One region of the Streptomyces sp. NPDC107498 genome, then DNA from elsewhere that is predicted to be linked to it. Evidence: predicted binding sites of a transcription regulator. Region 1 holds the regulator's gene; each other region holds the start of a gene.

What was found. Region 1 encodes HrcA, which represses chaperone genes, less so after heat shock. Its sites were predicted from a motif close to TTNGCACTCNGNNNNNCNGAGTGCNAA; they were not measured.
Region 2: a site for HrcA is predicted at 1,514-1,540, ahead of groES (co-chaperone GroES). Genes of this name have one in related genera too.
Region 3: a site for HrcA is predicted at 2,996-3,022, ahead of groL (chaperonin GroEL). Genes of this name have one in related genera too.

The regions. Positions count from the first base shown of each region.
Region 1 is NZ_JBVJPE010000004.1:57,639-67,927, reverse strand. It holds gene ACZ66Z_RS08630 (DUF3097 domain-containing protein) at 1-511, opposite strand, end outside; gene ACZ66Z_RS08625 (MBL fold metallo-hydrolase) at 522-1,250, opposite strand; gene hrcA (heat-inducible transcriptional repressor HrcA) at 1,399-2,418, shown strand; gene dnaJ (molecular chaperone DnaJ) at 2,419-3,558, shown strand; gene ACZ66Z_RS08610 (nitronate monooxygenase) at 3,655-4,746, shown strand; gene ACZ66Z_RS08605 (16S rRNA (uracil(1498)-N(3))-methyltransferase) at 4,743-5,486, shown strand; gene ACZ66Z_RS08600 (hypothetical protein) at 5,483-5,836, opposite strand; gene ACZ66Z_RS08595 (ATP-binding protein) at 5,912-7,249, shown strand; gene ACZ66Z_RS08590 (tetratricopeptide repeat protein) at 7,246-8,343, shown strand; gene ACZ66Z_RS08585 (histidine triad nucleotide-binding protein) at 8,464-8,823, shown strand; gene ACZ66Z_RS08580 (ribonuclease Z) at 8,827-9,732, shown strand; gene ACZ66Z_RS08575 (adenosine deaminase) at 9,735-10,289, shown strand, end outside.
Region 2 is NZ_JBVJPE010000005.1:121,523-131,811, reverse strand. It holds gene ACZ66Z_RS10955 (THUMP-like domain-containing protein) at 1-107, opposite strand, end outside; gene ACZ66Z_RS10950 (polysaccharide deacetylase family protein) at 238-1,149, shown strand; gene ACZ66Z_RS10945 (hypothetical protein) at 1,146-1,493, shown strand; gene groES (co-chaperone GroES) at 1,640-1,948, shown strand; gene groL (chaperonin GroEL) at 2,068-3,690, shown strand; gene ACZ66Z_RS10930 (ester cyclase) at 3,755-4,453, opposite strand; gene ACZ66Z_RS10925 (hydroxyacid dehydrogenase) at 4,580-5,599, opposite strand; gene ACZ66Z_RS10920 (carbohydrate ABC transporter permease) at 5,618-6,469, opposite strand; gene ACZ66Z_RS10915 (carbohydrate ABC transporter permease) at 6,466-7,410, opposite strand; gene ACZ66Z_RS10910 (ABC transporter substrate-binding protein) at 7,415-8,728, opposite strand; gene ACZ66Z_RS10905 (substrate-binding domain-containing protein) at 8,829-9,962, opposite strand; gene ACZ66Z_RS10900 (DUF2264 domain-containing protein) at 10,259-10,289, shown strand, end outside.
Region 3 is NZ_JBVJPE010000031.1:12,161-22,449, reverse strand. It holds gene ACZ66Z_RS33685 (hypothetical protein) at 1-1,106, shown strand, start outside; gene groL (chaperonin GroEL) at 1,201-2,829, opposite strand; gene ACZ66Z_RS33675 (cold-shock protein) at 3,142-3,345, opposite strand; gene ACZ66Z_RS33670 (MoaD/ThiS family protein) at 3,771-4,046, opposite strand; gene thrC (threonine synthase) at 4,062-5,369, opposite strand; SAM riboswitch class I at 5,363-5,511, opposite strand; gene ACZ66Z_RS33660 (glucosyl-3-phosphoglycerate synthase) at 5,661-6,602, shown strand; gene ACZ66Z_RS33655 (alpha,alpha-trehalose-phosphate synthase (UDP-forming)) at 6,750-8,105, shown strand; gene ACZ66Z_RS33650 (winged helix-turn-helix transcriptional regulator) at 8,175-8,525, opposite strand; gene ACZ66Z_RS33645 (NAD(P)-dependent oxidoreductase) at 8,624-9,508, shown strand; gene otsB (trehalose-phosphatase) at 9,638-10,289, opposite strand, start outside.

The DNA.
Region 1 (10,289 bases):
AGCCCGGGACCAGGTGGTCCACCAGGACGCCGAGCCGGGCGTCCGGCCCCGGGGCGAACTCCGCGACGATCGCCGGCAGGTCGTCGACGCCCTCCAGGTACTCCACGACCACGCCCTCGATCCGCAGGTCGTCGCCCCAGACCCGCTCCACGAGCTCCGCGTCGTGGCGGCCTTCGACGTAGATCCGGCCCGCCCGCGCCACGCGCGCGCGTGCGCCCGGGACCGCGATCGAGCCGGAGGCCGTACGGGCGGGGCGGACCGGTCCGCCCGACGCCGGACGGACCAGGGTCACGACCTTGCCCTCCAGGAGGAAGCCGCGCGGTTCCAGCGGGAAGACCCGGTGCTTGCCGAAGCGGTCCTCCAGGGTCACGGTGCCCGCCTCGCAGCGGATCACCGCCCCGCAGAAGCCCGTACCGACCTCCTCGACGACCAGGTCGTGGTCCGCCGGGACCTCCGGGACGGGCGCCGACCTCTTCCAAGGGGGCGTCAGATCGGGGTTGTAGCTGCGCATTCGCGCGACGTTATGACACCTCGAAGCGGCGTGCCAGTTCCTCGCGCTGTGTCCGGACGAACGTGGCGTCCACCACGGCCCCGTGCCCCGGCACGTACGCCGCCTCCTCGCCGCCCAGGGCGAGCAGCCGGTCCAGGGCGTCCGGCCAGCGGGACGGGATCGCGTCCGGGCCCGCCTGCGGCTCGCCCGACTCCTCCACCAGGTCCCCGCAGAAGACGATCTCGCGCGGACCCGGGACGCAGAGCGCCAGGTCGTGGCCCGTGTGGCCGGGGCCCACGTTCGCCAGGAGGACCTGACGGCCGCCCAGGTCGAGCGTCCACTCGCCCGTGACCACGTGGCCGGGGGCCACCAGGGCGTCCGTCGCCTCCGCCGCCGCCCGCGGGTCGACCCCCTGCCGCACCGCGTCCCCGTACAGCTCCTTCCGGGCCCTCGCCCCGCGCAGGAGGTCGTCCGAGCCCACCGCGCCGAAGACCTCCGCCCCGGGGAACGCGGCCGTGCCGAGGACGTGGTCGAAGTGGGGGTGGCTGAGTGCGATGTGCGTCACCTTCCGGCCGCCCGTGAGCGCCGTCACCTGCGCCCGCAGTTCGGCGCCCTCCGCGAGCGTGGACCCCGTGTCGTACAGCAGAACCGCCCGTGTACCCAGGACGAGACCCACCGTGGCGTCCCAGCCGGGCAGCCGTCGTCGGCCCACCCCGTCGGCGAGCCGCTCCCATCCGTGCGCTTCCCAATCCGTCTCCATGGGGCGACGCTAACCGGTGCGGACGCCGCCTCCTTGCCAGGAGCGCTGCACGCCGCCGTACACTGACCGGGGGATCGCTGGCACTCGGGCAGGGCGAGTGCCAAAAGCGGAGCAACCGGAACGACGACGCCAGCTGGAGGTGCGCACGATGCTCAGCGAACGCAGACTCGAGGTCCTGCGCGCCATCGTCCAGGACTACGTCGGGACGGAGGAGCCGGTCGGCTCCAAGGCGCTCACCGAGCGCCACAAGCTCGGCGTGTCGCCCGCCACCGTCCGCAACGACATGGCCGTGCTCGAGGAGGAGGGGTACATCGCCCAGCCCCACACGAGCGCCGGGCGCATCCCCACCGACAAGGGCTACCGGCTCTTCGTCGACCGGCTCGCCGGCGTCAAACCGCTGTCGACGCCCGAGCGGCGGGCCATCCACAACTTCCTCGACGGAGCCGTGGACCTCGACGACGTCGTCGGGCGTACGGTACGACTGCTGGCCCAGCTGACCCGCCAGGTCGCCGTCGTCCAGTACCCCTCGCTGACCCGCTCGACCGTCCGGCACGTGGAGTTGCTCTCGCTGGCCCCCGCTCGCCTGATGCTCGTCCTCATCACGGACACCGGCCGGGTGGAGCAGCGCGTGGTCGACTGCCCCGCACCCTTCGGCGAGACCTCGCTCGCCGATCTCCGGGCCCGGCTCAACAGCCGGGTCGTCGGCCGTCGGTTCGCCGACGTGCCGCAGCTGGTGCAGGACCTCCCCGAGTCCTTCGAGGAGGCCGAGGACCGCGCCACGGTCTCGACCGTGCTCGCGACCCTCCTCGAAACGCTCGTCGAGGAGCACGAGGAGCGGCTGATGATCGGCGGCACCGCCAATCTCACCCGCTTCGGACACGACTTCCCCCTGATGATCAGGCCCGTCCTGGAAGCCCTGGAGGAGCAGGTCGTGCTCCTCAAGCTGCTCGGCGAGGCCAAGGAATCGGGCATGACCGTACGCATCGGGCACGAGAACGCCCACGAGGGGCTGAGCTCCACGTCCGTCGTCTCGGTCGGCTACGGTTCGGGCGGCGAGGCAGTCGCCAAACTCGGCGTGGTCGGACCGACCCGCATGGACTACCCCGGAACGATGGGAGCGGTACGCGCAGTGGCACGTTACGTCGGACAGATCCTGGCGGAGTCGTAAGTGGCCACGGACTACTACGCCGTACTCGGCGTGCGCCGCGACGCCTCCCAGGACGAGATCAAGAAGGCCTTCCGGAGGCTCGCGCGCGAGCTGCACCCGGACGTCAATCCCGATCCGAAGACGCAGGAACGCTTCAAGGAGATCAACGCCGCCTACGAGGTCCTCTCGGACCCGCAGAAGAAGCAGGTCTACGACCTCGGCGGCGACCCGCTCTCGGCCTCCGGCGGCGGTGGCGCGGGCGGCGGCTTCGGAGCGGGCGGCTTCGGCAACTTCTCCGACATCATGGACGCCTTCTTCGGCACGGCCTCGCAGCGCGGCCCGCGCTCGCGCACCCGCCGCGGCCAGGACGCCATGATCCGTCTGGAGATCGACCTCAACGAGGCGGCCTTCGGCACCACCAAGGACATCCAGGTCGACACGGCCGTCGTCTGCACCACCTGTTCGGGTGAGGGTGCCGCGCCCGGCACCTCCGCGCAGACCTGTGACATGTGTCGCGGCCGCGGCGAGGTCTCCCAGGTCACGCGGTCCTTCCTCGGCCAGGTCATGACCTCCCGCCCCTGCCCGCAGTGCCAGGGATTCGGCACGGTCGTGCCGACGCCGTGCCCCGAGTGCGCGGGCGACGGCCGCGTGCGGTCCCGCCGTACGCTCACGGTCAAGATCCCGGCCGGCGTCGACAACGGCACCCGCATCCAGCTCGCGGGCGAGGGTGAGGTCGGCCCCGGCGGCGGCCCCGCCGGCGACCTGTACGTCGAGATCCACGAGACCCCGCACGAGGTCTTCCAGCGGCGCGGCGACGACCTGCACTGCACGGTCACCATCCCGATGACGGCGGGCGCGCTCGGCACCAAGGTGCCGCTGCAGACCCTCGACGGCGTCGAGGAGATCGACATCCGCCCGGGCACGCAGTCCGGCCAGTCGATCCCGCTGCACGGGCGCGGCGTCACGCACCTGCGGGGCAACGGCCGGGGCGACCTGATCGTGCACGTCGAGGTGACGACCCCGAGCAAGCTCGACGCGGAGCAGGAGCGCCTCCTGCGCGAACTGGCCAAGCTGCGCGGCGAGGAACGGCCCACGGGGCAGTTCCAGCCGGGTCAGCAGGGGTTGTTCTCGCGGCTGAAGGACGCGTTCAACGGGCGGTAGGCCCGTGTGAGGCCCATGGGCAGGGAAAGGGGCGGCATCCATGCATGGATGCCGCCCCTTTCCCTGCCCGCCCCGGTGGCATGACACGATGCCCATATGTCCACCACCGCACTGAACGATCTCTCTCGGTTTCCGATCGTGCAGGCCCCCATGGCGGGTGGCGCCTCCTGTCCCGAGCTCGTCGGAGCCGTCTGCGAGGCCGGGGCGCTCGGCTTCCTCGCCGGCGGGTACAAGACGGCCGGAGGCCTGTACCAGGAGGTCAAACGGGTGCGCGGGCTCACCGCCCGCCCCTTCGGGGTCAACCTCTTCATGCCGCAGGACGGGCGGCCCGCCGACCCCGCCGCCGTCGAGGTCTACCGCCACCAGCTCGCGGGCGAGGCCACCTGGTACGACACCCCGCTCGGCGAGGCCGACGACTCCCGCGACGACGGCTACGACGCCAAGCTGGCCATCCTCCTGGAGGACCCGGTCCCCGTCGTCTCCTTCACCTTCGGCTGCCCGGCGAAGGCGACCTTCCACGCCTTCGACCGCGTCGGTACGTACACGATCGTCACCGTCACCTCCGTCGACGAGGCCCTCGCCGCGCAGCGGGCCGGCGCCGACGCCGTCTGCGTCCAGGGCGTCGAGGCCGGCGGACACCAGGGCACGCACCGCGACGACCCGGCCGACGGAGGCGCCCCCGGCACCGGGCTCCTCACCCTCGTCACCCAGGTCCGTGAGGCCGTCGCGCTGCCGGTCGTCGCCGCCGGCGGCATCATGCGGGGCGCGCAGATCGCGGCCGTCCTCGCCGCCGGGGCCGACGCCGCCCAGCTGGGCACCGCCTTCCTCCGCTGCCCCGAGTCGGGCGCCCACCCGCTGCACAAGCAGGCCCTGACGGACCCGCTGTTCACCCGGACCGTCCTCACCCGGGCCTTCTCCGGGCGTCCGGCGCGCGGCCTCGTCAACCGCTTCGTGCGCGAGCACGGGCCGTACGCCCCCGCCGCCTACCCCGAGATCCACCACCTCACCGCCCCGCTCCGCAAGGCCGCCGCTGCCGCCGGCGACGCCCAGGGCATGGCCCTGTGGGCCGGCCAGGGCCACCGCCTCGCCCGGGACCTCCCCGCCGGGCGGTTGGTCGAGGTGCTGGCCGCCGAACTCGACACCGCCCTCTCCGACCTTTCCGGGCCCGCCCCCAGGAGCGCCTCATGACCGCCCCCGTCTTCGTCGTCGACAGCGTCCCCGGTGCCGGGAGCTTCCTCCTGGACGGGCCCGAGGGGCGGCACGCCGTCTCCGTGAAGCGGCTGCGCGCCGGCGAGGAGCTGGTCCTCGCCGACGGGCGGGGCCGCTGGGCCGAGTGCGCGGTGGTCTCCGCCGAGGGCAAGGACGAGCTCACCGTGCGGGTCGACGAGGTCCACGAGGACCCCGAGGAGGAGCCGCGCGTCACGGTCGTCCAGGCCCTCCCCAAGGGGGACCGGGGCGAACTCGCCGTCGAGACCATGACGGAGACCGGCGTGGACGCGATCGTGCCCTGGGCCGCCGCCCGCTGCATCACCCAGTGGAAGGGCGACCGGGGCCTCAAGGCGCTCGCCAAGTGGCGCTCCACCGCGCGCGAGGCAGGCAAGCAGTCGCGCCGCACCCGCTTCCCGGAGGTCGCCGACCCCATGACGACCAAGCAGGTCGCCGCCCTCCTCGCGGGCGCCGACTTCGCGGCCGTCCTGCACGAGGACCGCGACCACCCCAGCGGGACGCTCGCCACCGCCGAACTCCCGGCCAAGGGTTCGATCGTGCTCGTGGTCGGCCCCGAGGGCGGGGTCTCCCCGGACGAGCTCGCCGCCTTCGAGGCCGCCGGGGCGAAGCCGTACCGCCTCGGCCGCAGCGTCCTGCGCACCTCCACGGCCGGTACGGCGGCCACGGCCCTGGTCCTGGGCCGCACGGGCCGCTGGAGCTAGACCGTTCCCGTCAGGGCGTCGTAGAGAGGCCAGGCGTTCTCCTCGCGGACGCCGTGGGCGGTGGGGAGGAGGCCGCGGGCCGCGGCCTCCTCCAGGAACCGGCGGACGACGCCGGGCCTGTTCAGGTTCAGGACGTCGCCGTCGGCCGAGGCCACGTCGCCCAGGCCGAAGGGGTATCCGGCCACGACGCGGCCCGGGCCGCCCCGGAAGACCAGCCGGAGCTGCGCGTGGCGGTGCTCCTCGCGGCGCAGCGAGAGCACGGTCCGGCAGTCGGGGTGCCGGTGCCGGACGTTCCAGAGCCACACGGTGCCGTCCACGGTCAGCCTGCGCGGCGCGCCTTCCCGTCTCATGCCGCGCACCCTACGCCCCGCGTGCTGCCGAACCCGGTGGACAACGGCCCCCGGACGCTCCTTAGGCTGACCCGCATGGCCGACGAGTCCCCCCTCATCCGCAGTCTGCGCGCCGCCGTGGCCGCCGCCCCCGGTGACGTGCCCCTGCGCCTCCACCTCGCCGAACTCCTCCTCGCCGAGGGGCTGGGCGACGCGGCCGTCGCGGAGGCGGCCGTCGCCCTCCAGCACGCGCCCGGCGACGCGGCCGCCCGCGCGCTGATGGTCCGCGCGATGGGGACGGGCCCGGCGCCCGCTCCGGTCTCCGAAGGGGTCGTCGAGCCCGCCGCGCCGGTCTCCGAAAAGCCCGCGCCGGTCTCCGAGCGGCCCGCCCCGGTTCAGGAACGGCCCGCCCCCGGCCCCGAAGAGCCCGCCGTCCCCTCCTTCGACTGGGACGCCGCCGAGCAGCAGGTCCAGGACCTCGTCGGGCCCCGGTTCCTGGACGGCCCGCAGGCCGACGGCGCCGACGGGACCGCCGGGGACGCCGCCGCCTGGGACGTCGACGCCCCCGGCACCGTACGCCTCGCCGACGTCGGCGGCATGGACGAGGTCAAGGAGCGCCTGGAGGCCGCCTTCCTCGCCCCCATGCGCAACCCCGAACTGCGCAGGCTGTACGGCAAGTCGCTCCGCGGCGGCCTCCTCCTCTACGGCCCGCCCGGCTGCGGCAAGACGTTCATCGCGCGGGCCGTCGCGGGCGAGCTCGGCGCGAACTTCCTCACCGTCTCGCTCTCCGACGTCCTCGACATGTGGATCGGGGCCTCCGAGAAGAACATCCACGACATCTTCGAAACCGCCCGCCGCCAGGCGCCCTGCGTGGTCTTCCTCGACGAGCTGGACGCGCTCGGCGCCAAGCGCTCGCGCACCCACCACAGCGGCCTGCGCAACGTCGTCAACCAGCTCCTCACCGAGCTCGACGGCATCGCGAGCGGCGCCGGCAACGAAGGCGTCTTCGTCCTCGCCGCCACCAACGTGCCCTGGGACGTGGACATCGCGCTGCGCCGCCCGGGCCGCCTCGACCGCACGCTGCTCGTCCTCCCGCCGGACGCCGCCGCCCGCGAGTCGATCCTCCGCTACCACCTGCGGGAACGCCCCATCGAGGCCGTCGACCTCGGCAAACTGGTCAAGGCCACCGAGGACTTCTCCGGCGCGGACCTCGCGCACGTCTGCGAGACGGCGGCCGAGGCCGCCCTCCTCGACTCCGCCCGCACCGGCTCCGTACGCCTGATCACCACCAAGGACCTGCTCGGCGCGGCCAAGCAGATCAAGCCGTCCACGGAGCCGTGGTTCGCGGCCGCCCGGAACGTCGCCATGTTCGCCAACGAGGGCGGCCTGTACGACGACCTCCTCGCCCACCTCAAGCGGAAGCGCAAGCTGTGACCGCCTCCTCCACCGCGCTCGCCCGCGCCGAGGCGCTCTACGAGACCGGGCGGTACGCACAGGCCGGCGAGCTCGTCGCCCGGCACCTGGCGGCCGAACCGGAGGACGCCGAGGCGCTCGTCCTGCTCGCCCGCTGCCACCACCGGGCCGGCGACCGGGCCGCCGCCCTGGCCGCCGTCGACCAGGCGCTGCGGGCCGAGCCCGAGCTGCTCGGGGGCTGGCTGATGCGGGTCCACGTCCTGCTCGCCGACCGGCGGTTCCAGGAGGCCGAGGCCACCGCCCGGCACGCCGTCGAACTCGCCCCGCAGTACTGGGGCACCCACTACGCCCTCGGCACCGCCCTCGCCGAGCACGCCGAGCACGCGCGCACGCCCGCGCGTGCCGTCGAGGCGTACGAGGCGGCGCGGACCGCCGTCGGCCTCGCCCCCGAGGAGGACGCGGCCCACTTCCTGGTCGGCCTCACCGCCCAGCGGCGCGGTGACCACGCCACCGCGCAGCGGGCGTACGAGACGACCCTGCGCCTCAACCCGCAGAGCAGCGAGGCCCACAACAACCTCTCGCTGCTGCGGCTGCGCCGCCGCTGGTTCCGGCGCGGGGCCTGGACGCAGGCCGCCGAGGGCTTCGTCGCCTCCGCCGCGCTCGACCTCCAGGACCGCAAGGCCCGCTACAACCTGGAGGCCATGGCCTGGAACACCGCCGCCGGGGCCCGCTGGGTCGCCCTCGTCGGCTTCCTGACCTCCGCCGTCGCCCACGCCGCGATCCCCGACGGCGCGGCCCGGGCGGACGCGGTCGTGCCGCTCCTGGTCGGCGGGGCCGTGATCCTCGGCGCCTGGGCCGGGTGGGGGGTGTGGATGGCCCGCCGGGTGCCGCCACGGCTGCGCCGTCCCCTGCTCCTCGTGGCCCGCGGCTGCCGGCCCGTGCTGTTCATGGCGGGGGCCGTCGGGCTCCTCGGCCTCCACTCCCTCGTCTCGCTCGCGCTGTGGTCCTTCGACGCGGGCGTGACGGGCGGGTCCGGCACGGTCCTGTTCTGGGGCGTGATCGTCACGTACTGGGTGAGCCGCTCGGCGCTCAACCGCCGCGCACCGAAGGACTGAGGCCGCCGAGGCCTTCCCGTCGGCCGTCGGAGACGACGGATAGCATGACCGGGTAGTTGATCGTCACGTCACGGCCCGTACGTGGTCAGTGGTCGGCATCAGACCGAGGAGGTCCGGGACATGGCCGGAGAGCCGCAGAGCGACTGCCTGTTCTGCAAGATCGTGGAAGGGGAGGTGCCGGCGACGATCGTGCGCGAGACGGAGACCACCGTCGCGTTCCGCGACATCAATCCGCAGGCGCCCACGCACGTCCTCGTGATCCCGCGCGCGCACCACCCCGACGCGGCGTCGCTGGCCGCCGCCGCGCCGACCGTCGCCGCCGACGTGCTGCGCGAGGCGGGCGAGATCGCGGCGCAGGAGAAGATCGACGGCAGCGGCTTCCGGATCGTCTTCAACACGGGCGCCGGCGCCGGCCAGACCGTCTTCCACGCCCACGCGCACGTCCTCGGCGGCCGCGGCCTCAACTGGCCCCCCGGATAACCCGTGTCCGTACGCGAACTGGTCGTCCTCGGGACCGCGAGCCAGGTCCCGACCCGGCACCGCAACCACAACGGCTACGTGCTGCGCTGGGACGGCACGGGCATCCTCTTCGACCCGGGCGAGGGCACCCAGCGCCAGATGCTGCGGGCCGGGGTCGCCGCGCACGACCTCGACCGGATCTGCGTCACGCACTTCCACGGCGACCACTCGCTCGGCCTGGCCGGGGTGATCCAGCGGATCAACCTCGACCGGGTCCCGCACCCGGTCACCGCCCACTACCCGGCGAGCGGGCAGCACTTCTTCGAGCGGCTGCGGTACGCCACGGCCTACCGCGAGACCGTGAAGCTGACGGAGGTCCCGGTGGCCGCCGACGGGCCGCTCGCCGTCACCGGTTCCTTCACCCTGGACGCCCGCCGGCTCTCCCACCCCGTCGAGTCCTACGGCTACCGGATCACGGAGCCCGACGGGCGCCGCCTCCTGCCCGAGAAGCTCGCCGCGCACGGCATCGAGGGCCCCGACGTGGGCCGGATCCAGCGCGACGGCAACCTCGGCGGCGTCTCCCTCGACGACGTCAGCGAGGTCCGGCGCGGGCAGCGCTTCGCCTTCGTCATGGATACCCGGCTCTGCGACGGGGTGCACGCCCTCGCCGAAGGCGCCGACATGCTCGTCATCGAGTCGACCTTCCTCGACGAGGACGTCCGGCTCGCCACCGACCACGGCCACCTGACGGCCGGACAGGCCGCCGCCGTCGCGCGCGACGCGGGCGTCCGGCACCTCGTCCTGACCCACTTCTCGCAGCGCTACTCCGACCCCGCGGCCTTCGAACGGCAGGCGCGGGCGGCCGGGTTCGACGGCGAGCTGAGCATCGCCCGGGACCTCATGAGGGTCCCCGTACCGAAACGAACGTGAACATGCCCCTCCCCTCCGGCCTCCCCAAGGCCGAACTGCACCTCCACATCGAGGGCACCCTCGAACCCGAGCTCGCCTTCGCGCTCGCGGCCCGCAATGGCGTCACCCTGCCGTACGCGGACACCACCGCCCTCCGCGAGGCGTACCGCTTCAGCGACCTCCAGTCCTTCCTGGACCTCTACTACGGCCTGATGACGGTCCTGCGCACCGCCGAGGACTTCACCGAGCTCGCCGACGCCTACCTGGAGCGGGCCGCGGCCCAGGGCGTCCGGCACGCCGAGATCTTCTTCGACCCGCAGGCGCACACCGCCCGCGGCGTCCCGATCGGCACGGTGATCGAGGGCCTCGGCGCCTCCCTCGACCGCGCCGAGGACCGATACGGGATCTCCACCCGGCTCATCCTGTGCTTCCTGCGGGACGAGTCCGCCGAGTCGGCGCTCGCGACCCTGGACGCCGCGAAGCCGTACCTGCACCGGATCACCGGGGTCGGCCTGGACTCCGCGGAGGTCGGCCACCCGCCGGCCAAGTTCCGCGAGGTGTACGAGGAGGCCGCCCGG
Region 2 (10,289 bases), on a different contig from region 1:
ACCGCCAGCTCCTGGGCGGGGTCGTAGTCGCGCAGGGCGGCGAGGAGCGCCTGCCCCTCGGGGGCGAGCAGGGCGGCGAAGGAGGCGAGGTCGGTCACCCGTCCCATTCTGGCCCCTGGGCGGGTGTGGGCCGGCCGGGGGACGGCGGGCGCGGTACGGCGGTGTCGCGGCCCGGAAGGGGCTCCCGCGCTGACAGGATGCGGCGCCATGCAGCTCGTACGACAAAAGGACCAGATGATGGCAAAAGGTGCGCATCGCTCCCGTCGGACGCTCGGGGCGGCGCTCGCCGCGACCGCCCTCGCCTCCGCCGCCACGGCCTGCTCCGGCGGCGCCGCACCCGAGCGCGGCGCACCCGCACCCGCCGCCGGACAGCAGGCCCCGGCCGCCGGAGCCCTCGACGCGTACGTCGAGAGGGTCCGCGCGCAGCGGGCCGCCCGCGTGCTCGCCGCCAGGAAGTGGGGCCTCGCCAAGCCCCCGCTCGAAGCCCCCGCCCCACCCGCCGTCAAACCGAGGATCACCACCCGCAAGGGCTTCGAGACGGACGGGGAGGGCCTGCCGCCCGTCTTCACCACCGTGCCGACCAAGCAGAAGGTCGTCTTCCTGACGATCGACGACGGCGCGGAGAAGGACCCCCGGCTGCTCGCGATGATGAAGGAGCTGCGGATCCCCTACAGCGCCTTCCTCAGCGACTACGTCGTCAAGGACGACTACGGCTACTTCGCGAAGATGCAGAAGTCGCAGGAGTCCGGCGTCTCCCTGCACAACCACACCCTCCACCACCGCTACCTGCCCGCGCTCTCGTACGCCGAGCAGAAGCACGAGATCTGCGACATGCAGGACGTCATCGAGAAGCGGTTCGGCAAGCGGCCCCCGCTCTTCCGCCCGCCGTACGGCAACTACAACGAGGACACCCTGCGCGCCGCGAAGAGCTGCGGCGTCAAGGCCGTCCCGCTCTGGGCCGCCGAGGCCTTCCCCGACCACATGGAGTGGCGCGAGTGGGACCGGGACCTGCACCCCGGCGACATCGTGCTCACCCATTTCCGCGGCAAGGAGGACTGGAAGGGCACCATGCCGGACATGATCCGCCGTGTGATGAACGTGATCACGGCCAAGGGGTACGCGGTGGCGAAGCTCGAGGACTACGTATGACCCGAGGGCCGCGCACGACCCGGGGGCCGGGTGCGAGGTGGGCCGCCGCCCTCGCCGTGACCGGCGCGCTCCTCGCCCTCCCGGCCTGCGCCTCCTCGGTCGACCCGATCGAGCGGCTCGGACGGAAGGCGGCGGAACGGGTGGGCCCCCACCCCTCGCCGGTCCGGCGCGCGCGGGCGGCGGTGGACGCGAAGCGCTGCGAAGAGACCCGGGCGCCCCGGGCGGTCCCGCCCGCCGCCGCACCCGCCGCGCCGCCCGTCGTCAGGCCCGTCCTCGGGCCCGCGGGCCCGCCCGTCGTCACGCCACGGGGCGATGAATTGGCACTCCGCTTGACCGAGTGCTAATCGCGGTCATAGTCTCGGCTCTGGCACTCCCCACCGGAGAGTGCCAACACAGCGACGGGCAGGTCCGGCACCCGCGACGACGGATCCACCTGGTCGCCACCTCAGACAGTTAACCCCGTGAGATCTCCGAAGGGGGAGGTCGGATCGTGACGACCACCAGCTCCAAGGTTGCCATCAAGCCGCTCGAGGACCGCATCGTGGTCCAGCCGCTCGACGCCGAGCAGACCACCGCCTCTGGCCTGGTCATTCCGGACACTGCCAAGGAGAAGCCCCAGGAGGGCGTCGTCCTGGCCGTGGGCCCGGGCCGCTTCGAGAACGGCGAGCGTCTGCCGCTCGACGTCAAGACCGGCGACATCGTGCTGTACAGCAAGTACGGCGGCACCGAGGTGAAGTACAACGGCGAGGAGTACCTCGTCCTCTCGGCTCGCGACGTGCTCGCGATCGTCGAGAAGTAATTCTCCGAAGTACCGAAGTACCTGAAGCAGATGCTTTGAGCTGCGCCCCGAGGCCCCTTTCCCAGGCGCCCCGGGGCGCGGTTCGTTCCACCTGAATCCGAGAGGGCTGAACCGCTCCCATGGCGAAGATCCTGAAGTTCGACGAGGACGCCCGTCGCGCCCTTGAGCGCGGCGTCAACAAGCTTGCCGACACGGTGAAGGTGACGATCGGCCCCAAGGGCCGCAACGTCGTCATCGACAAGAAGTTCGGCGCCCCCACCATCACCAACGACGGTGTCACGATCGCCCGCGAGGTCGAGATCGAGGACCCGTACGAGAACCTCGGCGCCCAGCTCGTGAAGGAGGTGGCGACCAAGACCAACGACATCGCGGGTGACGGCACCACCACCGCCACCGTGCTCGCCCAGGCCCTGGTCCGCGAGGGTCTGCGCAACGTCGCCGCCGGCGCCTCCCCGGCCGCCCTGAAGAAGGGCATCGACGCCGCCGTCAAGGCCGTCTCCGAGGAGCTCCTCGCCACCGCGCGCCCGATCGACGACAAGTCCGACATCGCCGCCGTCGCCGCGCTCTCCGCGCAGGACCAGCAGGTCGGCGAGCTCATCGCCGAGGCGATGGACAAGGTCGGCAAGGACGGCGTCATCACCGTCGAGGAGTCCAACACCTTCGGCCTGGAGCTCGACTTCACCGAGGGCATGGCCTTCGACAAGGGCTACCTGTCCCCGTACATGGTGACCGACCAGGAGCGCATGGAGGCCGTCCTCGACGACCCGTACATCCTGATCCACCAGGGCAAGATCTCCTCGATCCAGGACCTGCTGCCCATCCTGGAGAAGGTCATCCAGGCCGGCGCCAGCAAGCCGCTCCTGATCATCGCCGAGGACGTCGAGGGCGAGGCCCTCTCCACCCTCGTCGTCAACAAGATCCGCGGCACCTTCAACGCCGTGGCCGTCAAGGCCCCCGGCTTCGGCGACCGCCGCAAGGCGATGCTCGGCGACATGGCCACCCTCACCGGTGCCACCGTCATCGCCGAGGAGGTCGGCCTCAAGCTCGACCAGGCCGGTCTCGACGTGCTGGGCACCGCCCGCCGCGTGACGATCACCAAGGACGACACCACCATCGTCGACGGTGGCGGCAACTCCGAGGACGTCGCGGGCCGCGTCAACCAGATCAAGGCCGAGATCGAGTCCACGGACTCCGACTGGGACCGCGAGAAGCTGCAGGAGCGCCTCGCGAAGCTCGCCGGCGGCGTCTGCGTGATCAAGGTCGGCGCCGCGACCGAGGTCGAGCTCAAGGAGAAGAAGCACCGTCTGGAGGACGCCATCTCCGCGACCCGCGCCGCGGTCGAGGAGGGCATCGTCTCCGGTGGTGGCTCCGCGCTCGTCCACGCCGTCAAGGTCCTCGAGGGCAACCTCGACAAGACCGGCGACGAGGCCACCGGTGTCGCCGTCGTCCGCCGCGCCGCCGTCGAGCCGCTGCGCTGGATCGCCGAGAACGCCGGCCTCGAGGGCTACGTCATCACCTCGAAGGTGGCGGAGCTGGAGAAGGGCAACGGCTTCAACGCCGCCACCGGCGAGTACGGCGACCTGGTCAAGGCCGGCGTCATCGACCCGGTGAAGGTGACGCGCTCCGCCCTGGAGAACGCCGCCTCGATCGCCTCCCTCCTCCTCACCACCGAGACCCTCGTGGTGGAGAAGAAGGAAGAGGAGCCGGCGGACCACGGCCACGGTCACGGCCACTCGCACTGAGCTCCTTAGCGCGTGATCGAGGCCCGGTGCTCCCGTCGCGGGAGCACCGGGCCTCATCGCTTTCCTACGGCTCCACGGCCCCGAGCTGCTCCATCAGCCCGAGCAGGTCGTACTGCCACCAGCCCTCGACGGCCTTGCCGTCCTCCCGGAAGCGGTGGACGAGCATCCCGGTCATGCTCACCTCCATCCCGGTCGGCTGGATCCCCATGAAGTCGCCGACGTGGGCGCCCTTCCAGGTCCAGCGCGTGCAGACCCGGTCGCCGTCGGCGATCTGGTCCTCGAGGGTGAAGGCGAAGTCGAAGGCCGCCCGCCACATCTCGGCGTCGCGCCGCAGCGCGTCCATGCCGTACGAGTCGTTCGGGGTGCCCGGATTGTGGTCGTGGTACCCCTCGTCGAGCACCTCGTCGAGCGGCGGGAGCTCCCCGGGCTCCGAGAGCAGCTCGAAGAACCGGCGGGAGGCCGCCTTGTACATCTGCTCGTCCCGGACCACGTCCAGATCGGTGAAGGTCGGCATCTCGTCACAGAGCGCGACCATCTCCCGGAAGATCCGGTCGGTCTCGGGGAGCTGCGAGTTGAGCATGGCCACGTCGTACGAGGGGAACTCGACGATCTCCACGACGTGCGAGGCGTCGGAACGGTCCTTGCCGACGATGCTGTGCGTCGCGGTCCGCTTGCCCTTGGTCTGCTCGACCCACCGGTCCATGAGCCGGTCGAGGTCCTCGACCCGGCTCGTCCTGCAGTCGATGATCTGCACGAATGTCATGACGCCTCCCGACCCAGACCCCAGGTAGGACCTTTCCAGTCTAGGTCCGGGCGCGGGAGATGCCCTGGCAGCACGGGGGGCGTGGACCCGGGGCCGCCGGCTCCACGAACGGTCCCGGGACGATCCCTACGCCGAGTGCTGGAGGTCCGATGCCCGGACCTCCTCCGCGAAGGGCTCTCCGCGTCCGTAGCGGGCCACCTCCTCGATCGCCTGGTCCGCCATGCGGTGGAGTTCGTTGCCGAGCGAGCCGGCGACGTGGGGGGTGAGGAGGACGTTCGGGAGGGTCCACAGCGGTGAGCCGGGCGGGGGGAGTTCCGGGTCCGTCACGTCGAGGATCGCGTGGAGGCGGCCCGAGACGAGGTGGGGGAGGAGGGCCTCCTCGTCGATCAGGGAGCCGCGGGAGGTGTTGACGAGGGTCGTGCCGTCCGGCATCGCGGCCAGCTGTCCGGCGCCGATCATGCGGTACGTGGAGGGCAGTTGCGGCGCGTGCACGGAGACCACCGTGCTGCGGGCGCAGAGTTCGTCGAGGCCGACGAGCTCGGTGCCGGGCGGCGGGGCCGTCACGTACGGGTCGTACAGCAGGACCTCGAAGTCGAAGGGGCGGAGGAGTTCGAGGACCCGCCGGCCGATGCGGGAGGCCCCGACGACGCCGATCGTGCGGCGGTGGTTGCCCCAGGCGGTGGACTCCTCCAGCCAGGCGTGCCCGGTGCGCAGTTCGGCGTACCGCTGGGCCGAGCGGAGGACCCGCTTCCCGGCGAAGAGGATCGCGGCGAGCGTGTACTCGGCGACCGGCAGCGCGTTGGCGGCGGCGGCCGAGGTGACGCGCAGGCCCCGCTCCCAGCAGGCGTCGGTGACGTGGTGCTTGACGGAGCCGGCCGCGTGGACGACGGCTGCGAGCCGTGGGGCGCGGGCCAGGACCTCGGCCGTCAGCGGGGGTGCTCCCCAGCAGGTCAGGAGGACTTCGGCCTCGGCCAGGGCGGCGGCGACCCGCGGGTCCGGGGCGGTCAGGTCGTGGGCCACCAGGTGGGGGTCGGTGCGCGCGAACCGGGTCAGGAGGGTGCGGTGGGCGGGCGTGAGGAGGCGTTCGTCGACTCCGGGGCCCATGGCGAGGAGGAGGGTCGGGCGGTTGTCAGTGGTGGGGTGCATCGTGGGTACTGGCCTTCCTCACTTGACGCTGCCGGCCGTCAGGCCGGCCTTCCAGTGCCGCTGGAGGGAGACGAAGGCGATGACGAGGGGGACGACGGCGAGCAGGGATCCGGTGACGACGAGGGGGTAGTAGTCGGGTTCGGCGTGGGCGTTGCTGTTCCACGCGTACAGGCCGAGGCTCAGCGGGTAGAGCTTCTGGTCCGAGAGCATCACCAGGGGGAGGAAGAAGTTGTTCCAGACGGCGGTGAACTGGAAGAGGAAGACGGTCACGAAGCCGGGCATGACCATGCGCAGGCCGATGGACCAGAAGACGCGCATCTCCCCGGCGCCGTCGATACGGGCGGCTTCGAGGGCCTCGTCGGGGACGTAGCCGGCGCAGAACACCCGGGAGAGGTAGACCCCGAAGGGGTTGACGAGGACCGGGACCAGGACCGCCCAGTGGGTGTTGACGATGCCGACCTCGCTGGCGAGGAGGTACATCGGCAGGGCGAGCGCGGTGGTGGGGACGAGCACGCCCAGCAGGACGAGGCCGAAGAGCTTCTCCTTGCCCCGGAAGTCGTAGACGTGGAAGGCGTATCCGGCGGCGACGCTGATCAGGGAGCAGGCGAGGGCGCCGAGGCCCGCGTAGAGGAGGCTGTTGGCGTACCAGTGGAAGTAGATGCCGTCGTTGTACTCGGCGAGCCGGGAGAGGTTGCCGCCGAGGTCGAAGCCCTCGAAGGAGAAGGCGTTTCCGGCGAGGAGGCCTCCGGCGTCCTTGGTGGCGGCGGTGAGCAGCCAGACCAGCGGGAAGAGCATGTAGACGACGGCGAGGACGAGGGCGCCGTTGACGGCGGTCCTGGACAGCCATCGGTGGGGGGAGCGGTTACTCATGCCGGCTGCTCCTTCCGCGCCGTGACCGCCTTGCGCACGGCGTCCGCCGTGCCCGCCGCGCCCGCCTTGCGGCGGCCCGTCAGCCGGGTCACCGCGAAGGAGAGCAGCGCCGCCGCCAGGGCGAGGAGCACGGAGGCCGCGGCGGCGAGTCCGTAGTCGTTGCGGTCGAAGGCCGCGGTGTAGGCGTACATGTTCGGCGTCCAGGTGGAGGTGACGGCGGAGCCGGTGCCCTTGTTGAGGATGAGCGGCTCGGTGAAGAGCTGGAGGGAGCCGATGACCGTGAAGAGGCCGACCATCGCGAGCGAGGACGTGATGAGCGGGACCTTGATGGCGAAGGCGATGCGCCAGGCGCTCGCGCCGTCGACGGTGGCGGCTTCGAGGACGGAGCGGTCGATGGCCTGGAGGGCGGCGTAGAAGATGACCATGTTGTAGCCGAGCCATTCCCACAGGGCGATGTTGACGACGGAGGGCAGGGTGCCTCCGGGGGAGAAGAAGTCGAAGCCGACGCCTCCGGCGTCCATGGCCTGGACGACCGGGCTGAGCTGGGGCGTGTAGAGGTAGACCCAGATCAGGGCGGCGATGATGCCGGGGACGGCGTGCGGCAGGAAGAGCGCGAGCTGGAAGAAGCGGCGGGCGCGGGCGAGCGCCGAGTCGAGCAGGAGGGCGAGGCCGAGGGCCCCGGCGAGCAGCAGCGGGATGTAGAGCAGGCAGTACCCGAGCAGGACGCCGAAGCCCTCGAGGAAGGCCCGGTCACCCAGCGCCGCGGTGTAGTTGTCGAGGCCGGTGAAGACGGTCTCGGTGCCGCCGAAGCCCAGTCCGGACTGCTTCTCGGTGAAGAGGCTGAGCCAGACCGCGTATCCGATCGGCACCACCATCACCGCGGTGAACAGGACGAAGAAGGGGGTCAGCAGGAGCGTGGCGGCGCGGGTGCGGGCCTTCATCCGGTCAGCCCTCGACCTTCAGGCCGCGCTTGGTGAGCTCGGCGACGGTGGCGTCGTGGCCGGCCTCGACGGCGTCGGCGAGGGACGGGCCGCCCCGGGCGATCGTGCCGAACCTGTCCTTGATCGCGGTGTTGGTGGTGCCGGTGGTCGGGCCCCAGGACCAGTGGGGGTTGATGGAGGCGCCGGCGGACTCGAAGAGGGCGTAGATGTCCTGGCCGCCGTAGAAGCCGGCGTCGAAGGCCTTCTTGGCGACCGGGCGCAGGGCCGCGGCGGCGGGGAAGGCGGAGGAGGTGCCGGAGGCGATCCGGGCCTTCACGCCCTCCTCGGTGGTGGACATCCACTCGGCGAAGGCGACGGCGGCGGCCTTCTGCCCGCTGTCCTTGGTGACGGCGAAGGAGGTGCCGCCGAGCATGCCGCTGGCGGGCTTGCCGTCCCAGGTCGGGACGGGGGCGACGGCCCACTTGCCGCTCATCTCGGGGACGTTGCCCTTGAGGGCGCCCGCTCCCCAGGAGGCGCCGAGGTAGCCGACGGTGGTGCCGTTCTTGAGGGAGCCGACCCACTCGGGGCTGAAGGAGGCGTCCTTGTGGACCAGGTCGGCGTCGAGGAGGCCCTGCCAGTAGTCGGTGACCTTGGTGGTGGCCGGGTCGGTGGTGTTCACCTTCCAGGTCTCGTCCTCGGCCTTGAACCACTGGGCGCCGGCCTGCCAGGCCATGGCCTCGAAGGTGGTCGGGTCGTCGGGGAAGAAGGTGGCGATGCGGGCCTTGGCGTCGGCCTTCTTGACCTGCTCGGCGGCCTTCCTGAACTCGTCCCAGGTGGTGGGGACCGCCACCTCGTACCGGGCGAAGAGGTCCTTGCGGTAGAAGAAGGCCTGCGGGGCGGCGTCGAAGGGGACGGCCCAGGACTTCCCGCCGAGGGTGGTGAGTTCGACGGACTGCGGGAGGAACTTGGCGCGGTCGGCCTCGGTGAACCGGTCGCCGATGTCCTGGAGGGCGCCGGAGCTCACGAACTCGGGGAGCGAGGAGTACTCGATGGAGACCAGGTCGGGGGCGTTGCCCGCCTTCACGGCATTGGAGATCTTGGCGTAGCCGCCCGCGGTGCCGGAGGGGATCTCCTCGAACTTCACCCGGATGTCGGTGTGGGAGGCGTTGAAGGCGTCCACGACGTCCTTGGTGCCCTTGGCCCAGCCCCAGAAGGTGATGGTCACGGGCCCGTTCGGCTTGCTTGCGGTGTCGCCGCCACCGCCGCAGGCCGTGAGGACGGCCAGGGCGGTGGCGGTGCCGGCTATGACGCGGGACGTTCTGCTCCAAGTACGGGACACGGCGCGGCTCCTGAAGGCGGGCGGCTGGAGGTTGTGGCCGTGATCCTGTGACCGTTCGTGACCGAAGTCAAGAGCGAAAGATTGATTGATCGAAAAGAGATCAGATCGAAGGTGTGGAGTCCCCGGTGGCGCGCGCCCCGCAGGAGTCCCGCACCCGCAGCCGCGGCAGCAGGCTCAGATGCCGCCGCGCCGCCTCCTCCCCGGACCCCTCGCCCGGGCCCCCTCCGTGCCCCTCCGTGAGTCGCTCCACCAGGAGCTCCGTGGCGTGTCGCCCCACCTGCCGCTTCGGCGGCGCGACCGCCGTCAGCGGGGTGTCGGCGAGGGCGGCGACCTCGTCGTCGTACGCGATCAGGGCCAGGTCCTGCGGCACCCGCACGCCCAGCTCGGCCAGGCGCTGCACGATCTCGATCGCGTCCACGTCGTTGTGGACCAGGGCCGCGCTCGCCAGGCCCGAACCGACGGCCTCGTGCAGCGCCCGCACCGCCCGCTCGAAGCCCTCCGGATCCGCCTCGGCCGGTACGGAGTCGATGACCGGGCGGGGCTCCCCCAGGCCCAGCGTCCCCAGCGCCTCGGCGTAGCCCGCGCGCACCGCGAGCGCGGTCGGGGAGTCCCGGCGGGCCACGAGCAGCGGTGTCGCGTGGCCGAGCGAGAGCAGGTGGCGCAGGGCGAGCAGCACGCCGTGGGCGTGGTCGGAGGAGACCCGGTCCAGGCCGTCGAGCGGGCTCCCGGGCTCGGCGCGGCGCTCCAGGAGCACGGTCGGCACCGGCAGCTCGGCCAGCCAGTCCCCGTACGCGAGCCGGTCCTCGGGCCCCCGCCAGCCGGGCGCGACGAGGACGCCCTCGGCGCCGGCCGCGAGGAGGCCCTCGGTGCGGGCGCGGTCCTCCTCCGGCCGGTAGTCGGAGATCCGCAGCACGAGCCGCGCCCCGGCGCGGGCCGCCGCCTCGTGCGCCCCCCGGATGACCTCGGCGAAGTAGTACGTGGCGGAGGGGGCGAGCAGGCCGAGGACCAGGCCCTCGCCGGGGCGGCCGCCGCCCGGGGCGCCCTGCCGCCGGGGCCAGGAGACCTGGCCGTGCACCCGGTCGAGCAGGCCCCGGCCGGCCAGGACCTCGACGTCGCGGCGGGCGGTGACGGGGGAGACCCCGAGGCGTTCGGCCAGTTCGGAGACGCGGGCGGTGCCGCGCTCGCGCACCAGGGCCAGCAGTCGGTCGTGTCGTTCGGCAGCACTCTCGCGCACGGCGCGGTTCCCCTCGCGGTGGTGGTGGTCCGTCGGCCCCGGTGGTGTGTCGCCCCTGCGGCGCCTCGGCTCCGGTGGGGCTTCGGTTCCGGCGGAACGTCGGCCCCGGCGGTGTCCTGGCTCCGGCGGTGCCTCGGCTCCGGTGGTGCGGAGACCCCGGGGTGGGTCACCCTAACCCAGAAATGATCGAACGACGGTACTTTCGATCATTCGCTCCAAGACTCTTGACGTTCGATCGGAGTCTGTTCAGGATTCCGACGACGCAGAGGCCGTCGCAGGGAGCCCCAGGGAGCATCATGCCCACGCCGCCCGAGAACCGCGGGCTCA
Region 3 (10,289 bases), on a different contig from region 1:
TCCCGAGGGAAGCCCCGACGGCGCAGGCCGTCACCGACGCGACCGGCGGGTTCACCGGCGAGCCGTACCCGATCACCAGCGCGGACATCGGTGGCTACAGCAACGTCCGGGCGACGTTCTCGGAGGACAGCACCGAGGTCCACGGCTCCGTCGAGACGTGGCACAGCGTCTACGAGTGGGCGCCGCGCAAGGTGACCGTCACGGCCGCCTCCGACAAGAAGCGGGCGCTCAACGGCACGACCGTCACCATCAGCGGCCGGATGACCGACCCGACGGCCGGGAACGCGCCGGTCGCGAACGAGCCGGTCCGTGTGCGCCTCGGCGCCCCCCAGTACGGGATCGGCACGCCCGTGACCGTGCTCACGGGTGCGGACGGCCGCTTCAGCGCACGGCTCGTCGCCGCCTCGGGCGGGGAGGCGGGCGGCTGGACGGTCGACTCCCCGGACCGGTACCTGAACTTCGACCCGGTCTACGGGGCGCTGGCCATCCCCCTGGAATCCCGCACGGACCTCACGTCCATCGGCCTCTCCGCCGACGGCCGGGTCACGGTCACCGGCACCTTCCGCGCCACGTACGAGCGGGACGCGTCCTTCCCGACGACGCAGTACCTCCAGCTGGAGCAGTCCGTCGACGGCGGCTGGAAGAAGATCGCGACGGCGAACGTGGAATCGTCGTACTACAACACGTTCACGCTCTCCGCCGCGAGTCGCGGCGGCTGGTACCGCGTCCGGCACCTGACCAGCGACCGGTTCGCCGAGTCCGGCTCCGGCTCGTTCCGGCTCGCCCGCAACGACACCCGGATCGTCTCCCTGAACGCAGGCCCCGAGCCGGTCGCCAAGGGCGGGTACGTGACCGTCACCGGCGGACTCCAGCACCACTGGGACGGCGCCTGGCGGGCGTACGGGAACGCGCCGGTGGTCCTGCAGTTCAAGCCGAAGGGCTCGACGGTCTGGAAGACCGTGCTCTCCGGCCGTTCCACCTCCGCCGGCAAGGTCTCCCTGAAGGCGAAGGCGGGCGCCGACGGCAGCTGGCGGATCCACTGCTTCGGCGACTACCGGCACTTCAACTCCCCGGCCTCGGTCGGGGACTACGTCGACGTGCGCTGATCCCGCACGCCGGACGGAACGCCCGAGGGCGGCACCCCCACCAGGGGGTGCCGCCCTCGTTCGCGTCCAGCGACGAACTGCCGATCCGTCAGGATCAGAAGTCCATGTCACCGCCCGGCATGCCGCCGCCGGCCGGCGCGGCGGCCTTCTCCGGCTTGTCGGCGATGACGGCCTCGGTGGTGAGGAACAGCGCGGCGATCGACGCGGCGTTCTGCAGCGCGGAGCGCGTGACCTTCGCCGGGTCGATGATGCCCTCGGCGATGAGGTCGACGTACTCGTTGGTCGCGGCGTTCAGGCCGTGGCCGACGGGCAGGTTGCGGACCTTCTCCGCCACGACGCCGCCCTCGAGGCCGGCGTTGACGGCGATCTGCTTCAGCGGGGCCTCGAGGGCCAGCTTGACGATGTTCGCACCCGTGGCCTCGTCGCCCGACAGGTCGGCCTCGAGCTTCTCGAAGACGTTCGACGCCTGGAGCAGGGCCACGCCACCGCCGGCGACGATGCCCTCCTCGACGGCCGCCTTCGCGTTGCGAACGGCGTCCTCGATGCGGTGCTTGCGCTCCTTGAGCTCGACCTCGGTCGCGGCACCGGCCTTGATGACGGCCACGCCGCCGGCCAGCTTCGCGAGGCGCTCCTGGAGCTTCTCGCGGTCGTAGTCCGAGTCGGAGTTCTCGATCTCGGCGCGGATCTGGTTCACGCGACCGGCGACCTGGTCGCTGTCACCGGCACCGTCGACGATGGTGGTCTCGTCCTTGGTGATGACGACCTTGCGGGCGCGGCCCAGCAGGTCCAGGCCCGCGTTCTCGAGCTTGAGGCCGACCTCCTCGGAGATGACCGTGCCGCCCGTGAGGATGGCGATGTCGTTCAGCATGGCCTTGCGGCGGTCGCCGAAGCCCGGAGCCTTGACCGCGACGGACTTGAAGGTGCCGCGGATCTTGTTGACGACCAGGGTCGACAGGGCCTCGCCCTCGACGTCCTCGGCGATGATCAGCAGCGGCTTGCCCGACTGCATGACCTTCTCCAGGAGCGGAAGGAGGTCCTTCACGGAGGAGATCTTGGAGTTGACGATCAGGAGGTAGGGGTCGTCGAGCGACGCCTCCATGCGCTCCATGTCGGTGGCGAAGTACGCCGAGATGTAGCCCTTGTCGAAGCGCATGCCCTCGGTGAGCTCCAGCTCCAGACCGAAGGTCTGGGACTCCTCGACGGTGATGACGCCTTCCTTGCCGACCTTGTCCATCGCCTCGGCGATGAGCTCGCCGATCTGGGTGTCGGCGGCGGAGATGGAGGCCGTGGAAGCGATCTGCTCCTTGGTCTCGACATCCTTCGCCTGCTCGAGCAGGGCGCCGGAGACGGCCTCGACGGCCTTCTCGATGCCGCGCTTGAGGGCCATCGGGTTGGCACCGGCGGCGACGTTGCGGAGGCCCTCGCGGACGAGTGCCTGGGCGAGGACGGTGGCGGTGGTCGTACCGTCGCCGGCGACGTCGTCCGTCTTCTTGGCGACTTCCTTGACCAGCTCGGCGCCGATCTTCTCGTACGGGTCCTCGAGCTCGATCTCCTTGGCGATGGAGACACCATCGTTGGTGATCGTGGGGGCACCCCACTTCTTCTCGAGGACGACGTTGCGGCCCTTGGGGCCGAGGGTGACCTTGACGGCGTCAGCGAGCTGGTTCATGCCGCGCTCGAGACCGCGCCGGGCCTCCTCGTCGAACGCGATGATCTTGGCCATGTGAAGTGGTCCTCCCGGACATGGGGTGGATAACGCTCCAGGACCGCGCCGACGCCCGCGACGGACGGCCTCCGCGACTCCGCGTGGTTCCTTGCCCCACCCGGCCGGCGGCCTCGTCTGCCCGATCCTCGTAGCACTCTCACCTTCCGAGTGCTAACGCCAATGATTAGCACTCGCCCTAGGAGAGTGCAAGCGACTCTCGAGTTTCGGGAGGTCGATCGGGAGGGGCGGGAACGCACGAGGGGTCCGCATCCCCTCGGGGATGCGGACCCCTCGACGGCGTTGCGTCGTCGGTGGCCGATCGCGCCGCGCTCAGACGGCGAGCTTGACCATGTCCGCCTGCGGACCCTTCTGGCCCTGCGAGATCTCGAACTCGACCCGCTGGCCCTCTTCGAGGCTGCGGTAGCCATCCATCTGGATCGCGCTGTAGTGGACGAAAACATCCGCACCACCGTCTACCGCGATGAAGCCGTAGCCCTTCTCCGCGTTGAACCACTTGACGGTGCCCTGAGCCATGCCTAACTCCCCTATTACTGGCCCTTGCGCGGGACCCGCACTTCGCGGACCCGGGTCAGACCTCTGCGCCGGAACGCGTCGACCGCGGCTGAATGTATCTGCCCAACTGCCCTCTGCAACAGGTCATTCGACCGAGAATTCTGGGCGCGGCGGAAAGGGGAATTGGGGAGGATCCCCAGGATCACGGGGCAAGTCGGGCCCGGCAAAGCGCGCAGAAGGTACACAACGCGCACACACTTTGGCTGCTTCTTGTCGTGCGGAGACGCATTCTCATATGCGCCCGGCATGGGCAGCGGAGGGGACTTCCCCAACTCTACCGCGCTCAACCATGCAGAATTGCCCCTTCCGCTTATCGCGCGGAAGGGGCAATTCGTACTGACTGGTAAGGCAAGGGGCTCAGCAGCCGCCGGCACCGCGCTCGGCGGTCAGCCTCCGGCGACGGCCGGAATGATCGAGACGCCCGCGCCGGCCGGGGTGGCCGTCTCCAGACCCTGCTCGAAGCGCACGTCGTCGTCGTTCACGTAGACGTTGACGAAACGGCGCAGCTTGCCCTGGTCGTCCAGGACGCGGGCGGCGATGCCCGTGTGGTTCTTCTCCAGGTCCGCGATGACCTCGGCGAGGGTCGCGCCCTCGGCCTGGACCTCGGACTGCCCGCCCGTGTAGGTGCGGAGGATGGTGGGGATGCGGACGTTCACGGCCATGTCTTCTTCAACCTTTCAGAGCGCCAGGCCGGCGTCGCGGAACGCGTCCAGGCTCGGGCGGATGGTGGCGGTCGCCTGAGAGGTGTCGGCCACCGCGTCCAGGGTCTTGAGTCCGTCGCCGGTGTTGAGGACGACGGTGGTGAGGTCCGGGTCGATCAGACCCGCCTCGACGAGCTTCTTCGTCACGCCGACGGTCACGCCGCCCGCGGTCTCCGCGAAGATGCCCTCGGTCTGCGCGAGGAGCTTGATCGCGTCCACGACCTGCTCGTCGTTCACGTCCTCCACGGCGCCACCGGTCCGGCGGGCGATGTCGAGGACGTAGGGGCCGTCGGCCGGGTTGCCGATGGCGAGCGACTTGGCGATGGTGTTCGGCTTCTGCGGCCGGACGACGTCGTGCCCGGCCTTGAAGGCGGCGGAGACCGGGGAGCAGCCCTCGGCCTGGGCACCGAAGATCTTGTACGGCTTGTCCTCGACGAGGCCCAGCTTGATGAGCTCCTGGAGGCCCTTGTCGATCTTCGTGAGCTGGGAGCCGGAGGCGATCGGGATGACGAGCTGGTCGGGGACGACCCAGCCGAGCTGCTCGCAGATCTCGTACGCGAGCGTCTTGGAGCCCTCGCCGTAGTACGGGCGGAGGTTGACGTTCACGAAGCCCCAGCCCTCGCCGAGCGGGTCGCCGATGAGCTCCGAGCAGAAGCGGTTGACGTCGTCGTAGTTGCCCTCGATGGCGACGAGGTCACCGCCGTAGACACCCGCCATGACGACCTTGCCCTGCTCCAGGTCGTGCGGGATGAACACGCAGGAGCGGAAGCCGGCACGGGCGGCGGCGGCGCCGACGGCGCCGGCCAGGTTGCCGGTGGAGGAGCAGGAGAGCGTGGTGAAGCCGAAGGCCCGGGCGGCTTCGAGGGCCTGGGCGACGACCCGGTCCTTGAAGGAGTGGGTCGGGTTGCCGGAGTCGTCCTTGACGAAGAGCTTGCCGGGGGCGACGCCGATCTCGCGGGCGAGGTTGTCGGTCCGGACGAGCTTGGTCCAGCCGGGGTTCAGGTTCGGCTTCTCGGCGACGTCGGCCGGGACGGGCAGCAGCGGGGCGTAGCGCCAGATGTTGGCGGGACCGGCCTCGATCTGCTTGCGCAGCGCCTCGGGGTCACCGGTGGGGAGGTCGTACGCGACTTCGAGCGGTCCGAAGCAGAGTTCACAGGCGAAGATCGGACCGAGCGGGAAGACTTCACCGCATTCGCGACAGGAGAGCCCGGACGCGGGACCGAGGTCGACGGTGGTGGGGGTAACGGTCTGTACAGCCATGGAGGCGAGGCCCTTTCTCCTCATCTTTCCCAATGGCGAATTTTTCGCCATGAGACGGATTTGGCACCTTCCCTAGCCGGGGACCTCGCTGGAGGACGAGTGGTAACCGACTGGAGGGTTGCCGGGGCTTCAACGGGCCGTTTCCCTCTGCCCCTCTGGATGAGCGGTATTCGATTGTGAAGCGCGGTGGACTTTCGTTCCTGCGCTCCGACGCGGTCGGCACCCCGACGTGCATCGGGCATCCGCGTTGTTCAAGACTGTAACCGAAGGCCCGGACGCTTGAACCGGCCGTCCGAACCGCGAGATGGAGATCACGTGCTGGAAGAGGTGGAGCGCTGGCTGGACCGGCGGTCCTGGTCCGTGGCGGACCGACCGCTGGAGCGGATCCTCGCCGCCAAGCGGAACACGAAGGTCAGCGTCGTCCTGCCGGCGCTGAACGAGGAGGCGACGGTCGGGGACATCGTCGCCGTGATCCGTCGCGAGCTGATGACGGAGGCGGTGCCGCTCGTCGACGAGCTGGTGGTGATCGACTCGGGCTCCACGGACCGCACGGCGGAGGTGGCGGCGGCGGCCGGGGCGCGGGTGGTCGCGCGGGACTCGATACTCCCCCGGATACCGACCGTGCCCGGCAAGGGCGAGGTCCTGTGGCGGTCGCTGATGGTGACGAGCGGGGACGTGGTGTGCTTCGTCGACGCGGACCTGCGGGACTTCTCGGCGGACTTCGTGACGGGGATCGTGGGCCCGCTGCTCACCGATCCGGACGTGGACTTCGTGAAGGCGATGTACGACCGCCCGTTCGGAGACACTCCCGGTCAGGGCGGTCGGGTCACGGAGCTGGTGGCCCGTCCGCTGCTCAACCTGCACTGGCCCCGGCTGGCGGGCTTCGTGCAGCCGCTGGGCGGCGAGTACGCGGCACGGCGCTCCCTGCTCGAACGGCTGCCGTTCCCCGTCGGTTACGGAGTGGAGCTGGGACTGCTCGTGGACGCCCTGCACACGGTGGGCCTGGACGCGCTCGCACAGGTGGACGTGGGGGTGCGCAAGCACCGGCACCAGGACGGGCAGGCGCTGGGCCGGATGGCGGCGGCGATCTACCGGACGGCGCAGCTGCGGCTCTCGCGGGGCCACCTGGTGCGGCCGAGGCTGACGCAGTTCGAGCGGGGCCGGCAGGGCTTCGAGCCGCGCACGTACGCGGTGGACACGGAGGAGCGCCCCCCGATGGCCGAGATCACGGAGTACGCGCAGCGCCGCGTGGCATGAGACGGGACGGGGCACCCGCGATCGATCGGCGGCGACGATCCGCGGCGATCGATCGGCGGCATCGATCCGCGGTGACGGAGCGTGGCCGGATCAGCCTGTCTCGTATACGTACGTTTGAGCGTTTACGGGACGGGCTAGGTTCGCCCCATGGCTACTGTGCTCGTCGCCTCCAACCGGGGCCCCGTCTCGTACGCACTCGGCGAGGACGGCTCGCTCGACGCCCGAAGGGGCGGCGGCGGCCTGGTCTCGGGCCTGAGTGCCATCGGCTCCCAGGACAGTCTCTGGGTGTGCGCGGCGCTCGGCGAGGGCGACCGGGAGGCGGTCCGGCGGGGCGTCGCCGAACCGGGCGTGCGGATGCTGGACATCGACCCGTCCGTCTACGCCGACGCGTACAACGGCATCGCGAACTCGGTGCTGTGGTTCCTCCACCACCACCTGTACGACATCCCGCGCGAGCCGGTCTTCGACGCGGAGTTCCGCCGCCGCTGGGAGTCGTACCGCGCCTACAACCACGCCTTCGCCGAGGCGCTGGCCGCGGAGGCGGCGGAGGGCGCGGCGGTCCTGGTCCAGGACTACCACCTGGCCCTCGTCCCGGGCCGCCTCCGCGAGCTGCGCCCGGACCTGCGCATCGCGCACTTCACGCACACGCCCTGGGCCTCCCCTCCGTACCTCCGCATGCTCCCGGCCGACATCCGCGAGGAGCTCCTGCGGGGCATGCTCGGCGCGGACCGGTTGGGCTTCCACACCAGGGCCTGGGCGTCGGCGTTCGAGGAGTGCGCGGGCGACCTCGGGCGCACCCGGGTCGCGGCACACCCCCTGGGCGTGGACGGCGAGGAGCTGCGGGCGCTGGCGCACCGGCCGGAGGTGGACGAGCGCCTGGCGGAGCTCCGCGCGGAGATCGGCGACCGCAAGAGCATCGTCAGGGTCGACCGCACGGAGCTGTCGAAGAACATCCTGCGCGGCCTGCTGGCCTACCGCGAGCTCCTCACCGTCCGTCCGGAGTGGCGCGAGCGGGTGGTCCACCTGGCCTCGGCGTACCCCTCCCGCCAGGACCTCGACTCCTACCGGTCGTACACGGCGGCGGTGAAGGAGCTGGCGGAGGAGATCAACGCCGAGTTCGGCACGGCGGACTGGCAGCCGGTCCTGGTCTCGGTGAAGGACGACTTCACCCGCTCCCTGGCCGCCTACCGGCTCGCGGACGTGGCCCTGGTGAACCCGGTGCGCGACGGCATGAACCTGGTCGCGAAGGAGATACCGGTCGTCTCGGAGGCGGGCTGCGCCCTGGTCCTGTCCCGCGAGGCGGGCGCCCACGAGGAGCTCCGCGAGGACGCGCTCACGGTGAACCCCTTCGACGTCTCGGAGACGGCCGAGGCCCTGCACGCGGCCCTCACGATGCCCCCGTCCGAACGCGCGGACCGCACCGAACGCCTGGCGGCCACGTCCACCTCCCAGCCCCCGCAGCGCTGGTTCCTGAACCAGCTGGAGGCCCTGCGGGAGCGGTGAGCGCCCCTCCCGGCACCGTCCGGGCGGGCGCTTTCGCGGGACGGGGTCACGGCAGGGGCCGTCAGCGGCTCAGGCGGTCGCTCGGGCCCCGGCCCGGTCCCTCCCCCACGCCGCCAGGGGCTCCAGAGCCTCGTTGAGGCGGATGCCGGACGGGGTGAGGGCGTACTCGACGCGGGGCGGGACTTCGTCGTAGGAGACGCGGTCGACGATGCCGTCCGCCTCCAGCTCGCGCAGGTGGGAGGCGAGGACCTTCTCGGTGATGCCCGGGACGAGGCGCCGGAGTTCGCCGAAGCGGCGGCGCGGCCGTTCGTGGAGCGCCCAGAGGATGAGCACCTTCCACTTGCCGCCGATCACCTCCATCGCGGTGTCGATGCCACAGACGTGCCCGGCCCCGGCTGCCGGCCGGTTCAGTGTCGCCATGCGTCCCGCCCCTCTGACCTGTTCGCTCACCCCAGGGTAACCACCCACTTCCAAGTGGGTACTTGAGCAGGTCAGAAGCGTGCAGCAGCCTTTCGGACATGACAGCGAACACGCCTCCGAAGACCCCCGTCACCCTTCTCGGCCTCGGCTCCATGGGCAGCGCCCTGGCCCGCACCTGGCTCGCCGCCGGGCATCCGCTCACCGTCTGGAACCGCACCCCGGCCCGCGCCGAGGCGCTCGCCGCCGAGGGGGCGGAGGTCGCGGACAGCGCGGCCGCGGCCGTCGCGGCGGGCGACCTCGTCGTGGTCTGCCTCCTCGACGACGACTCCGTGGGCGCCGTCCTGAACGGCGTCGACCTGGCGGGCAAGGACCTCGTCGACCTCACCACCACGACTCCCGCCCAGGCCCGCGCCCGGGCCGCGTGGGCCGAGGAGCGGGGCGCCCGCCACCTGGACGGCGGCATCATGGCCGTCCCGCCGATGATCGGGGTCCCCGAGGCCGGCGGTTACGTCTTCTACAGCGGCTCGCGGGAGCTGTTCGAGCTCCACCGGGCCGCCCTCGCCGTCCCGGCCGGGACCGAGTACGTCGGCGAGGACGCCGGCTTCGCCGCCCTGCACGACGTGGCGCTGCTCAGCGGCATGTACGGGATGTTCGCAGGGGCGGCGCACGCCTTCGCGCTGATCCGCCGGGAGGACATCGACCCCGTGGCGTTCGCCCCGCTGCTCTCCGGCTACCTCTCGGCGATGGCGGACCCGTACGTCCTGCAGACCGCCGACCGCCTCAAGAGCGGCGACCTCACCACGGACGTGGCCTCCCCCCTCGCCATGCAGGTGGCCGGCACGCCGACGTTCCTGGCCACGGCCGAGGGGCAGGGCGTCAGCCCGGAACTGCTCCGGCCCTACTTCGAGCTGATGCGCCGTCGGCTCGACGTCGGGAGCGGTGACGAGGACCTGACGGGCGTGGTGGACCTGTTGCTGCGGTGAGGGCGCCCCGGTCCCCGGCGATCCGCGCCCCGGTGGTCCGCCGGGCCGGCGTGCAGGCACGCCGGTCACGGCGCGCGCGTCACGGGACCTCCCCCCCCGTATCCCCCTCGCGGCATCACGGAGGAGGACTCAGCCCTTCCGTACCGCCTCCGCCAGCTCCGTCAGGAACTCGACCACGCCCGCCGGGCCCCGGACGGCGAGGTCCGCCCGGTCGGCCAGCTCCGGGACCTCGGTGGAGCCACTGCACACCAGGACGCCCGGGGTCCCGTCGGAGCGGAGCTTCTCGACCGCCGCGAAGGCCGGCAGGTCGCCCAGGTCGTCGCCCGCGTAGAGCACGGACCCGGCGCCCACCTCCCGTACGTACTTCGCGAGTGCCACGCCCTTGTCCATGCCCGGCGGCCGCAGCTCCAGGACCATGCGGCCGGGCTCCAGGACCAGGCCGTGGGCGACGGCCAGCTCGCCCAGCGGACCCTTGAGGGCCTCGAAGGCGCCCTCCGGGTCCTGGGCGCGGCGGGTGTGGACCGCGACCGCGCGGCCCTTCTCCTCGATCCAGACGCCCGGCCAGGCCCCGGCCCGGTCCAGGAATCCGGGGAGCTCGGCGCGGACGGAGGCCACGCCGGGGTGCGGGGCGGCGGCCCGGACGGTGCCGGTGACGGCGTCCCAGCGTTCGGCGCCGTAGTGGCCGAGGACGACGAGGCGCTCCAGGCCGGGGACGCCGGCGAAGCCGCCGTAGCGGACGGCGACCCCGGCGGGGCGGCCGGTCACGACGGCGACCGAGGCG